DNA from 2 places in the Delftia lacustris genome. Region 2 is predicted to be linked to the other one. Evidence: predicted binding sites of a transcription regulator. Region 2 holds the regulator's gene; the other holds the start of a gene.
What was found. The regulator FNR, encoded in region 2, switches genes on or off when oxygen is low (the NO sensors DNR and NnrR bind a similar motif). The targets are predictions, from matches to a motif close to TTGATNNNNATCAA.
Positions count from the first base shown of each region.

Region 1: U6958_RS30915 (type IV pili methyl-accepting chemotaxis transducer N-terminal domain-containing protein) is a predicted target of FNR. The motif match lies at 3,620-3,633, and genes of this name have one in related genera.

Region 1 is NZ_CP141274.1:6,448,628-6,454,689, forward strand. It holds gene U6958_RS30905 (MFS transporter) at 1-983, shown strand, start outside; gene U6958_RS30910 (response regulator) at 988-1,659, opposite strand; gene U6958_RS30915 (type IV pili methyl-accepting chemotaxis transducer N-terminal domain-containing protein) at 1,688-3,586, opposite strand; gene U6958_RS30920 (ChaN family lipoprotein) at 3,749-4,633, shown strand; gene U6958_RS30925 (bifunctional diguanylate cyclase/phosphodiesterase) at 4,637-6,062, opposite strand, start outside.
Region 2 is NZ_CP141274.1:4,725,324-4,731,385, forward strand. It holds gene U6958_RS23005 (bifunctional diguanylate cyclase/phosphodiesterase) at 1-665, opposite strand, end outside; gene U6958_RS23010 (HD-GYP domain-containing protein) at 662-1,906, opposite strand; gene U6958_RS23015 (sulfite exporter TauE/SafE family protein) at 2,080-2,805, opposite strand; gene hemN (oxygen-independent coproporphyrinogen III oxidase) at 2,811-4,193, opposite strand; gene fnr (fumarate/nitrate reduction transcriptional regulator Fnr) at 4,355-5,074, shown strand; gene U6958_RS23030 (hypothetical protein) at 5,156-5,443, opposite strand; gene U6958_RS23035 (FixH family protein) at 5,626-5,940, opposite strand; gene ccoG (cytochrome c oxidase accessory protein CcoG) at 5,998-6,062, opposite strand, start outside.

The DNA.
Region 1 (6,062 bases), 1.7 Mb from region 2:
GCCTGGCCTATGCGGCCGTGCTGCTGGCCCTGGGCTGGCAGCAGTTGCTGGCCGAGCGCCTGTGGCTGTTCGGCCTGGCCTTCGCGGCCGCGCTGGCCGCCACCTGGGCCGACATTCCCGTCAGCGCCCTGGCCATCCGCCTGCTGCCCGCGTCCGAGCGCATGCGCGCCGGGGGCGTGCGCGCAGCGGCGCTGTCGCTGGGCGCCATCGTGGGCGGCGGGATGATGCTGCTCATGCAGGCGAAATGGGGCTGGCGCGCGCCCTTCCTCTGCCTGGCCGGCGCGCTGGCCCTGGGCGCCCTGCTGCTGGCCTGGGTGGTGCGCCATGAGCCGGGGGATGCGCCCTCGCCCCTGCTGCTGCCTGCGCCCAAAGCTGGACTGGCCGCCATGGTCCGCGGCTATGGCGCCCAGCCTGGGGCCTGGCGCTGGGCCCTGGTGCTGGTCAGCTGCTTCCCCTTCATCGGCGCGGCCTGGTTCTACCTGAAGCCGCTGATGCTGGACCATGGCTTCGCACCCGCCCATGCCGCCCTGCTGGCCGGCATGGGCGGCGGCGTGGTGGCTGCGCTGGCGGGCGCGGCCTCGCCCCTGCTCACGCGCCGCCTTGGCACCCGGCGCGCCCTGCCCCTGTATGCGGGCTGCAACGTGGCGGCGCTGGCCCTGCTGGCCGCCGTCATCGCAGCCGGCGCCCCGGCCCCGGGCCTGGTCGCGGCCGTGGCCTGCGTGGCAGCAGCCATGGGCGCCTCCTCGGCCTGCGTCTTCGGACTGATGATGCAATTCGCCCGCCCGCGCTGGCAGGCCTTCGACTACGGCCTGCAGGCCAGTCTGTTTGCCGCCAGCCGCATGCTGGTGCCGCTGGCCGCCGGCGTGGCGCTGGACGCCGTGGGCGCGGCAGCCATGCTCACCGGGCTGACCGTAGCGGCCGCGCTGGCGTGGGTGTGGGCGCTGCGGTGTGCGGGGGATGGTTGGGCTTCAGCCACAGCGTAGGCCGCTAATCCCGCTGCCGCTCCGACGCATACACCGCCGCCTGCACGCGCGAGCTCAGGCCGAGCTTGCGCAGGATGTGTTGCACATGGATCTTGACCGTGGTCTCGGCAATGTCCAGCGTGCGGGCGATTTCCTTGTTGCTGGCGCCCCGGGCGATCTGGACCAGCACCTCTTCCTCGCGCGGGGACAGCGGCGAGGCCGGGGCCTCGTCCGGCTCGGGCGCCTGGGGCTCGGGCGCGCCCTGGGACTGGAAGGCGGCCACCAGCTTGCCCATCATCTCGGGGCTGACCACAGGCTCGCCGCGCGCGGCGCGGCGCAAGGCTTCGGACAGCAGGTCGCCGTCGATGGTCTTGAGCAGATAGCCCTGGGCGCCGTTGCGCAGCGCGGCCGCCAGGTCCTGGCCGTCCTCGCTCACGGTGAGCATGACGACGCGGCTGCCGGGCGATGCGGCCCGCAGGCCCGCGATGGCATCGACGCCCAGCACGCCGGGCAGGTGGTTGTCCAGCAGGATGACCTGGGGCGCCAGCGCGGGCACCAGGCGCAGGGCCTCGCCCGCGTCGCCGGCCTCGCCGACCACGCGCAGGCCCGCATCCTGGGCGATGAGGGCGATCAGGCCGCGGCGGAACAGCGTGTGGTCGTCGATGACGAAGACGGAGATGGGGCTGGAGAAGGACATGGGGCGGCTTTTTTCTTCCGGGAGCGTGTCACGCGTTCGAGGGGAGGGCCTGCGCTGGCGCGCCGGCCGAGGCCGACGGCGGCAGCTCGATCAGCACGCGCGTGCCCTCGCCGGGGCGGGAGTGGACATGGACCAGCGCCTGCGCCAGCAGGGCGCGCTCGCGCATGATGCCCAGGCCCACATGCAGCGAGTCCGGCGCCACGTCGGCGGGGACGAAGCCGCAGCCGTCGTCGCTGACCTCGAAGCGCCAGGGGTGGCGCCCCACGCGCAGCTGCACATGCCTGGCACCCGCGTGCTTGCGCACGTTGGACAGCGCCTCCTGCACCATGTGCAGCACCTGGATCTGCACATCGGGCGCCAGCGGCAGGCCCTGGCCCGTCATGCTCAGCGAGGTGGCAATGCCCGTCTGGTGCTCGAACTTGGACAGCGTGGCGCGCAGCGCGGCCTCGATGTCCTCGGCGCTGGTGCGCGTGCGGAAATGCACCAGCAGCTCGCGCACGTCGGCATAGCATTCGCGCACGCCCACTTCCAGCTCGCCCAGGCTGCGGTCGCGCGCCTCGTCGCGGCCCTTGGCCACGGCGTCGCGCAGCAGCTGGGTCTGTATCTTGAGAAAGGCCAGCGACTGGGCAATGGAGTCATGCAGCTCGCGCGCGATCAGGCCGCGCTCCTCGGCCACGGCGGCTTCGCGCTCCAGCGCCGTGGCGCGCAGGCTTTCCATGGCACTGGCCAGGTGGCGCGCCATGGCGGACAGCAGGTCGCGCATGTCGTCCGTGAGCACCACGCTGGAGCGAAAGAACAGGTTGACCTCGCCCAGCAGGCGCTGCTGCAGTTGCACGGGGATGCTGACCACGGTCTCGAAGCCGGCCTCGCGGCAGTGCGGCAGCTGCAGGTCGCTGGCCGGCGTGATGGGGATCACGCGCAGCCGCGCCTGCTCGCGCGGCTGGCCGCACAGGCAGGCGCCCGTGTGCAGGCAGTGCTCCTGCACCGACATGGACTGGGGCAGGCCGTCGCCGGCCAGCAGCACGTAGCGCTCGTTGGCCTCGTCGGACCAGCGCACCGTGGCCGCATCGGCCTGGGCTGCCAGGCGGACCTGGCGCACAAAGCCTTCGGCCAGGGCCTGGAGGCTGGCCGCCTCGGAGGCCTGCACGCTGACCGCGTACAGCGCCTGCAGCTGCTGGTGCTGCACGTTGAGGCTGGCGGTCTTCTCGCGCACCTTGTCTTCCAATTCGGCGTGCGAGCTTTGCAGCGACTGGGCCATGAGGTTGAAGCCGGCCGCCAGCTGGCCGAACTCGTCGTCCACCTCCACGCTCATGCGCGTGTCCAGGTGTCCGCGGCGCATGCGCTCCAGCGCCGAGCGCAGCTGGCCCACGGGATGCAGCACCAGCCAGTAGCTGGTGGCCATGAAACTCACGGCCGCGATGATGGCCAGCGCCATCAGACACATCTGAAACAGGTGCAGGATGGCCGTCCAGCGCGAGAGCCGGTCCTCGATGGCTTCGACAAAGCCGTCCACCTCGCGCACGAAGGCGTCGGCGCTGCCCATGATGGCCTGCGCATCAGCCTGGTCCTCGGCCTGCCAGCGCGCGTGCAGCGCGCTCCAGTCGCGGCGTATGCGCTCGTAGCGCGCCCTGACCTCGTCGCTCCAGGGCACGAACAGCGGGCGCGACATGTCGCCGCTGCGCAGCAGGTCCAGGCTGGCGTCGAACTGCTGCGCGCGCGCCTGCCACTGCGCAGGCGCCTCGTTCTGGCGCGCCATGGCCATGCGCACCATGCTCATGCGCAGCCGCCCGGCCTCGTTCACGGCGGCCGCGCCGCCCTCCAGCTGCCAAGCCACCCACAGCGTAAAGCCGATCGATGCCACGGCCGCCAGCAGGCAGGCCGCGCCCATGAGCAGCAGCTTGGTCGAAAGCGAGGGCTTGCCATGCATGGTCGCACTGTAGCCACGGCACATTTGCGCGTCTTGACCTGAATCAAGCGCCACCCGTTTGCGCCGTGCCCCCGCCCCGATTCCTAGGATCCTTTCCAACTGCCCCCAATGCCCACAGGGCCTATGGAGGCCCCGGGCAAGGCCAGTGTTTAGCATGGGGCCATGCAAGTCCGCTCCATCCCCCGCCCCTTCATCCGCACCCCGCGCCTTGCCGGCCTGGCTGCGGCCGCATGGCTGGCGGCAGCCCTTGCCGGCTGCGCCAGCTCCTCCACACCGGCGCGGGACTGGACGCAGCAGCTGCAGCGCTGGTCCGACGCACCCCTGGTGCTGCTGGGCGAGCAGCACGATGCGGCGGCCCACCAGGCCTGGCAACAGGCCACGGTGCAGCAGCTGGCCACGCAGGAGCGCCTGGCCGCGCTGGTGATCGAGATGGCGCCGCGCACGGGCTCCACGGCCAGCCTGGCGCGCGATGCCTCCGAGGACGCTGTGCGGCAGGCCCTGCAATGGCAGGACGCCGCCTGGCCCTGGCCGCGCTACCGCGGCGTGGTCATGGCCGCCGTGCGCGCAGGCGTGCCCGTGCTGGGCGGCAACCTGCCCCGCGCCGACATGAAGCAGGCCATGCGCAACCAGAACCTGGACACCCACCTGCCGCCCGAAGCCTGGCAGCGCCAGCTCGACGCCATCCGCGAAGGCCACTGCGGCCTGCTGCCCGACACCCAGTTGGCGCCCATGGCCCGCATCCAGCTGGCCCGCGACGCCAGCATGGCCGAGGTGGCCAGGGCCGCAGTCAAGCCCGGCAAGACCGTGCTGTTGGTGGCCGGGCGGGGCCATGTCCTGCGCGGGGTGGGCATCCCGACCTGGCTGCCGGAGTCCGCAGCAGCCAAAGTGGCCGTGGCGCAGGCAGGCGAGACATCGGTGGCGCACGAATCCGATGTGGACTGGCTGCAGAAGACGGACGCCTTGCCGGCCAAGGACCACTGCGCAGAGCTGCGCGAGAAGTTCAGGAACCCGCCGGCACCGCGGGCGGATGCGGGTCGGGTGGACTGAGCTTCACCCCTGCACGGCCCACATCCCCTCGTTGCCCGAGACCCACTCGCCGAACGCCTGCGCAGGCATGGGCTTGCTGCACAGATAGCCCTGGAAGAAGTCGCACCCCTTGCCGCGCAGGAATGCCAGCTGCTCGGCCGTCTCCACGCCCTCGGCCAGCACCTTCAGCCCCATGGCATGCCCCAGCGCGATCACCGACCCGCTGATGGCCATGTCGTCGGCGCTGTGCGGGATGTCGCGGATGAAGCCCTGGTCGATCTTGAGCAGGTCCAGCGGGAAGCGCTTGAGGTGGGCCAGCGAGGAATAACCGGTGCCGAAGTCGTCGATGGCCAGCCGCAGGCCCTGGGCGCGCAGACGGCGCATGACGGCCAGGGCCTCCTCGGGGCGCTCGGCCAGGGCGCTTTCGGTGATCTCCAGCTCCAGGCAGTGCGGGGCGAAGCCCGTGGCGGCCAGCGCGTCGGCGGTGGCACCGGCGATGTCGGTCAGCAGGAACTGGTGCAGCGAGACATTGACCGCGATGGTCATCTCGGGCAGGCCCTGATCGCGCCAGCGCTGGCCCTGGGCGCAGGCCTCGCGCAGCACCCACAGGCCCAGCGCGCCGATGACGCCCGAGCTTTCGGCCACGGGAATGAAGCGTGCCGGGGAGATGAGGCCCTCGTCCGGGTCCAGCCAGCGCACCAGGGCCTCGGCGCCCACCAGGCGGCCCGTGGCCAGGTCGATCTGGGGCTGGAAGTACAGGCGCAGGTGGCCCAGGTCTATGGCCTGCCGCAGCCGTGCCTCCATGGCCAGGCGCTCGCGCGCGGCCGAGGTCATGTCTTCCTCGAAGAAGCACCAGGCACGGCCGCTGCGCGACTTGGCGCCGTAGACGGCCGCATGCGCGCCCTGCAGCAGGTCCTGGGCATTGCCGGCGTGGGAGGGGTACATGCAGATGCCCACGCTGACGCCGGCCATGACGGACAGGCCGTCCGGCGAGCTCCAGGGCTGGCCGGCCGCCGCGATCAGTTGCCGTGCGCGGGCGATGGCGTCGCCGCGCTCGCTCATGCCCTTGCACAGCACGGCCAGTTCGTCACCGGCCATGCGACCTATGAGGTCCTGGGGACCCAGGGAATCGTGCACACGGGCGGCGATGTGGCGCAGCACCTGGTCGCCGATGGCGTGGCCGTAGCTGTCGTTGACGTCCTTGAAGCGATCGATGTTCAGCAGCATTACGGCCAGCGTGCCCTGCTCGGCGGCCGCCTCGGCCACGGCGTCTTCCAGCAGCGCTGTGAAGCGCACGCTGTTGGGCAGGCCGGTGAGCATGTCGCGGTGGGCCAGGAATTCGAGCTGGGCCTCGCGCGCCTTCTCGGCCGAGATGTCGGTGAACATGCACACGTAGTGCGTGACCTTGCCCTGTGCGTCCTTGACGGCGCTGAGCGACATGCGCTCGGGA
Region 2 (6,062 bases):
GGCACGGCGCGGCGCTCCAGGATGCGGCCGTCGCGCAGGTCCAGTACGTCGGACGCTTCCATCAGGGGCTGGGCCGACAGCAGCTTCAACTGCTGCGCGTAGGACTCGGCATCGCGCACCTGGCCGGCCAGGTGATCGAGGATGGCCGCGTCGTTGCGGCGCACCAGCAACGCCTCGGGAATGCCCCAGAGCGTGGCGAATCGGTGGTTGAAGGCGCGGATGCGGCCATCGGGATCGCACACCAGGATGGCGTCGGCCGCCGACTCCAGCGTGGCGCGCAACTCGCCCAGCAGGCTTTCGAATTCGGCCTCGTGCAGCGCCTGCTCGCGCCGGTCCAGCATGCTGACCAGGAGCACCTCGCCGTCGAGCGCGCGCACGCGCATCTCCACGGGCGCCAGCTGGCCGTCGGCACGGCGCACCTCGGAAATGAACTGGGCGCCGGCCTGCCAGTTGAAAGGGTCGCTCCAGAACGCCTGCTGCTGCGGCGTGGCGGCCAGCACCTGCACGGGCAATCCCACGGCGGCATCGGTCTCATAGCCGGTGACGGATTCGCTGGCGGCGTTGGCGCGCAGCACCTTCAGGCTGCGGGCATCAATCAGCCACAGCGCCTCCTGCAGTGCATCGAGCAGGCGGGGCCAGGCGCGGTTGAGCGCTTGCTTGTTCAAGACGCCACCTTCGGCGGATCCAATTCCACCGCCCGTTCAAAGTAATAGCAGACACGCCGGCGCGGCGACAGATAGTCCAGCGCTTCGCGCGGCAACTGCGCAGGAGCCACGCCCCGGCGTATGCCCAGCGCGGGAAACAGCTCCAGCGCCAGCACGGGCGCCTGGGCGGCCGGCACGCTGGCGTCATGGACCATCACCGAAGGCTTGAGCGGCCGTGATGCATTGACGGACATGACCATGGCATGGCGCCCATCGGTCAGCTCCACCACCGAACCTGGCGGGAACACGCCCATCATGCGGATGAAGCCATTGAGCACGGGCGCGGCGAACTTGTCGCGCAGCCGGCTGAACAGCATGGACAGCGCCTCGTGCGGCGTGTGCGGCGTCTGCGCATCGCCGGGATTGCACAGGCGGTCATAGGTGTTGACCAGGGCCAGGATCTGGCCCGTGAGCTCCATGTCCTCGGCCACCAGGCTCAGCGGGAATCCCGTGCCGTCGGCCCACTCATGGTGCTGTGCGATGGCGGTGGTGACCTGGGCCGACAGGCCCATGCGCATGGCGATGGCCACCGATTCACCCACATGGCGCTCGTAGCGGTCGCGCAGCGCGTCGGGCACGGAAGACTCCAGGGCCAGGCCGTGCATGCCCTCGGCGCCGGCCACCGGCTTGCCGGCATCGTGCAGCAGCGCCGCCAGGCCCAGGTCGCGCAGCAGCGCAGCCTCCAGGCCCAGGGCCCGGCCCAGCAGCAGGCCGAGCACGGTCACGTTGACGGCATGCACGCTCTGGTTGCTGCCCACGCCATCGGACAGGAGGTGAATCGCCACGTCCTGCGGGCCGGCCAGTTCGGCCAGGCAGCCGTCGACCAGGGCTTCGGTGGGCATGCGCGCCTGCTCGGGCGCGCTGGCAAGGGTGGTTTCGATGGCCACATAGCCACGCTCCACCTTCTGAAAGCGCGCATTGCAGTCCTCCAGCCGGCCGCGCCAGTTGGGCACGGACAGCAGCAGCGGCGCTGCGGGTGCAGGTTCCTCGGCGGGTTCGGCTGCGGCGGCCGCCACAGCGGGCAGCGGCTGCGGCGGCGGAGTGCGCACCTCGGCCGGCCAGGCGTCGCTTTTGTGCGGAACGCAGCGCACCGCCTCCAGGCCCAGGGATTTCAGGGTCTGGATCTGTGCGCTGGAGGTGATCTTGAAGCTGCTGACCGGAAAGGGATGGTTCAGCCATCCAACATCGAGCTGGACAAACATGCCCGGACGGAGGTCTCGGATATCGATGAGGACGGAATGGTTCACGCGCGGCAACGGCCCCGAGGCTGAAGGAATCGGCAAATGTAAGCCGATGATTCGGGCATTATCTCCAGTTCTGAGGGCCTTGCAGTCAATCCGCGACCCTCAGGACCAAGTCTGTCCCCCGCTGTTGTTCATCGGCACCAGAGACTGGGCTTGTAGATCAGGTCCATCCACAGCGCCCACACGGCCACGCCCACCAGCATCAGGCCGGCCAGCCGCGTGCCCCATTCGGCACGCAGGCCGTTCAGGCGCTGGCGGCCCAGCCGCCACAGCCAGGGGCCGGCCACCAGCCACAGCCCGCTGCCCACGCCAAAGGCCGCCATGGCCGATGCGCCCTGCAAGGGGCCACCGCTGAGCGCGGCGACCAGCACGGCCGAATACAGCAGTCCGCAGGGCATGAGCGCCCAGGCATAGCCCGCCGCCAGCGTGCCGCCAGGGGCGGACACCCAGGGCTGCACGCGCCGCCAGGCGGCGCGGCCCGCAGACTCCAGCCAGGCGGGCTGGCGGGCCTGCACCATCATGGCCAGGCCCCAGGCCATCACGGCGACATGGGTCAGCGTCCAGAACGGCTGCAGCGCCGTGGTCTGGCTGGTGAGCCAGGACAGGCTTTCCATGGCCAGCGCCGAGGCAGCGCCCAGGCTGGCATAGCCGGCCAGCCGCCCGCCATGGAACAGCGCCGTGCGCAGCCACAGCCGGCTTTGCAGTCCATGGACGGCGACCACCTGCCCACCACCCTGTACCGTGCCCTGCCCCGCCCCGCCCGTGACCACGCTGCAGGGCGCGGCGCACATGGCAAGGCAATGGGGCCCGCCGACGAGCCCCATGATCAAAGCGGTCCAGAGCAGCGACAACAGCATGGGGCCTAGATGATCCTCGAAAACCGCGCCCGGTTCTTGTCGGCCTGCAGATATCGGTCAAACAGCATGGCCACGCCACGCACGAAGTACCAGCCCATGGGCGTGACCTGGAATCCCTCGTCGCTGATCTGCACCAGCCCCTTGGCCTGCAGGTCCTGAAGCGCCGCCAGCTCGGGGGCGAAGTACTCGCGAAAGCCCAGCAGCCAGGCCTGCTCCATGGGCTCGAACAGCACGGCGCCCTGGCACATGATGGCCATGATGACGGCGCGCCGCACCAGATCATCGCGCGACAGTGCCAGGCCGCGCACCACGGGCAGGTGGCCGGCGTCGATGGCGTCGTAGTACTCCTCCAGCGTCTTGGCGTTCTGGCTGTAGCTGGCCCCCACCTTGCCGATGGCCGACACGCCCAGCGCAATCAGGTCGCAGTCGGGCTGGGTGCTGTAGCCCTGGAAGTTGCGATGCAGCCGGCCCTGGCGCTTGGCCACGGCCAGCGCGTCCTCGGGCAAGGCGAAGTGGTCCATGCCCACGTAGACATAGCCGCCCTCCATGAAGGCCGCGATGGAGCGCGAGAGCATGGCCAGCTTGTCGGCGCCCTGGGGCAGGTCCTCGGCCGCGATGCGCCGCTGCGGCTTGAAGCGCTCGGGCAGGTGGGCATAGGCATAGAGCGCGATACGGTCGGGCCGCAGCGCATTGACCTGGGCCAGCGTGCGCTCGAAGGACTCGGGCGTCTGCTTGGGCAGGCCGTAGATCAGGTCCACGTTGATGGAGGCAAAGCCCAGCTGCCGTGCGGCCGCCACCAGCGCGAACACCTGCTCGGCCGGCTGCACGCGGTGCACGGCGATCTGCACCTGCTCGTCGAAGTCCTGCACGCCGAAGCTCAGGCGGTTGAAGCCCAGCTCCTTGAGCACGGCCAGGCGTTCGACGCTGACGGTGCGCGGATCGACCTCGATGGAGTATTCGCCGCCCGGCTCCAGCTTGAAATGCTCGCGCAGCAGGGCCATCAGCGTGCGCAGTTCATCGTCCGAGAAGAAGGTGGGCGTGCCGCCGCCCAGGTGCAGCTGGCTGACGGCCTGGCCCTTGCCGCAATGGGCCGTGTGCAAGGCCATCTCGCGCGCCAGGTAGTCCAGGTAGACGGCCGCGCGATCGTGGTGGCGCGTCACGATCTTGTTGCAGGCGCAGTAGTAGCACAGCGACTCGCAGAACGGCACATGCACATACAGCGACAAAGGCATGGCCCGCGCTGCGGTACTCGATTTGCGGTGCTCAAGTGCCAGGATATAGTCTTCAGCACCGAAAGCCTCCACGAAACGATCGGCCGTGGGGAACGAGGTGTATCGGGGCCCCGGTACGTCGAAGCGACGCAGCAGCTCTGGGGTGACAGCGGTCATGGGTTTTTTCCTCTAATGTCGTCCACTGTGCCGCAGCCCATTGGCCGCGTCCTTGACTCATATCAAGAGTTGTTCGCGGCAGTGCTGCGACAATTTGATCCAACTCATCGCCATCCACGAGGTCACCGCCGGCGCACTGCTGCGCCGCTGATGTTTACTCCATGAACCTTCAGACCATCAAAGCATCCTGTTCCAATTGCAACCTGCGCGAGCTGTGCATGCCCATGGGCCTGGATGCCGAGCAGATGCAGCGCATCGACGACATCGTGGCCACGCGCCGCAAGGTCAAGCGCGGCGGCCTGCTGTTTCGCAACGGTGAGTCCTTCACCTCGCTGTACGCCATCCGCACGGGCTTCTTCAAGACCTGCGTGGCCACCGAGGACGGGCGCGACCAGGTCACGGGCTTTCAGATGGCCGGCGAGATCATCGGCCTGGATGGCATCGTCAACGACCACCACACCTGCGATGCGGTCGCGCTGGAAGACGCCGAGGTCTGCGTCATGCCCTTCGACAAGCTGGAGGACCTGTCGCGCGAGGTCACGGCCCTGCAAAACCATGTGCACAAGGTCATGAGCCGCGAGATCGTGCGCGAGCATGGCGTGATGCTGCTGCTGGGCAGCATGCGTGCCGAGGAGCGCCTGGCCGCCTTCGTGCTCAACCTGGTGCAGCGCCTGCACGCCCGGGGCTTTTCCAAGTCGGAACTGGTGCTGCGCATGACGCGCGAGGAAATCGGCAGCTACCTGGGCCTGAAGCTGGAGACGGTGAGCCGCACCTTCTCGAAGTTTGCCGAGGAAAACATCATCGAGGTGCGCCAGCGCCATCTGCGCATCCTGGACACGGACGCGCTCAAGCGCATCGTCAACAGCCAGCAGTGCCAGTGAGGCCGCAAGGCCCCGCCCCCCGGCAATGAACAAGGCCCGCGATCGCGGGCCTTGTTCATTGCCATTGCAGTGCACGCAGGTTCAATCGCGCCCCAGGCCCTGCATGGCCAGATTTGGGTCCGGCTCGGAGACCACGCCGTCGTTGAGATCGTGCGTGGAGCGTCCCAGCATGGTGGTCATGAGGCTGGACAGCATGGTCACGCCCCAGAAGGCGAAGAAGGCCAGCGTGTAGATTCCCTGCCGCGACCAGCCCAGGTCGCCGAGCCAGTGCAGCTCCAGCGGGTCCACGAAGGCGAATACCAGCATCTCCATCACGGCGGCGGCCAGAAAGGCCGGCCAGGCAATCCACATCCAGCGTTGGGCCAACATCAGCGATCTCCTTGAGCTGTCGAGGGTTGGCTTTCATTGTGCGCGCCGCCCTCGCACCGTGCCAAGCCCTGCGCACCCTGCACTGCCTGTAGGAAACCCTTGGCCCTCGCGCATGCTGGAGATGCCATCCACCATACAAAAAAGGCCGCGACTGCGGCCTTGTGCACGGCATTTTCCTGCGTTCAGCGGTCCGTGGGATGGTCCTGCGCGGGCGTGGCCGCGTGGTTGCGGCCGGTGACCGCGGGCGCCAGGCTCTTGGGCACTTCGCGCACGCCATCGGCACGCTCGTTGATGGTGATGCCATTGCGGTAATAGTCAGGATCGATCACGGGATCGGCGCCATTGATCGCAATGACGGCCGTGACCACGCCGGCCACCACGACGGCGGCCGGGCCGGCCACCACGAGCCAGACATGGGCGAACTTCCACCAGGGCTTGCCGGCGTCCGGATGCGAAGGGGCCGTGGCGGGCGCGGAGACTGCGGGACTGGAAGACATGGATAACCTCTTTCTTTCAAACAGCCGGCGCAGCCTGGGCGGTGCCGGCCAGACATATCACCGGGGCACCAGGAAGACGGCCTTTTCGGACGCGCGTCCCGCGCCTGAATGCACGGCATCGA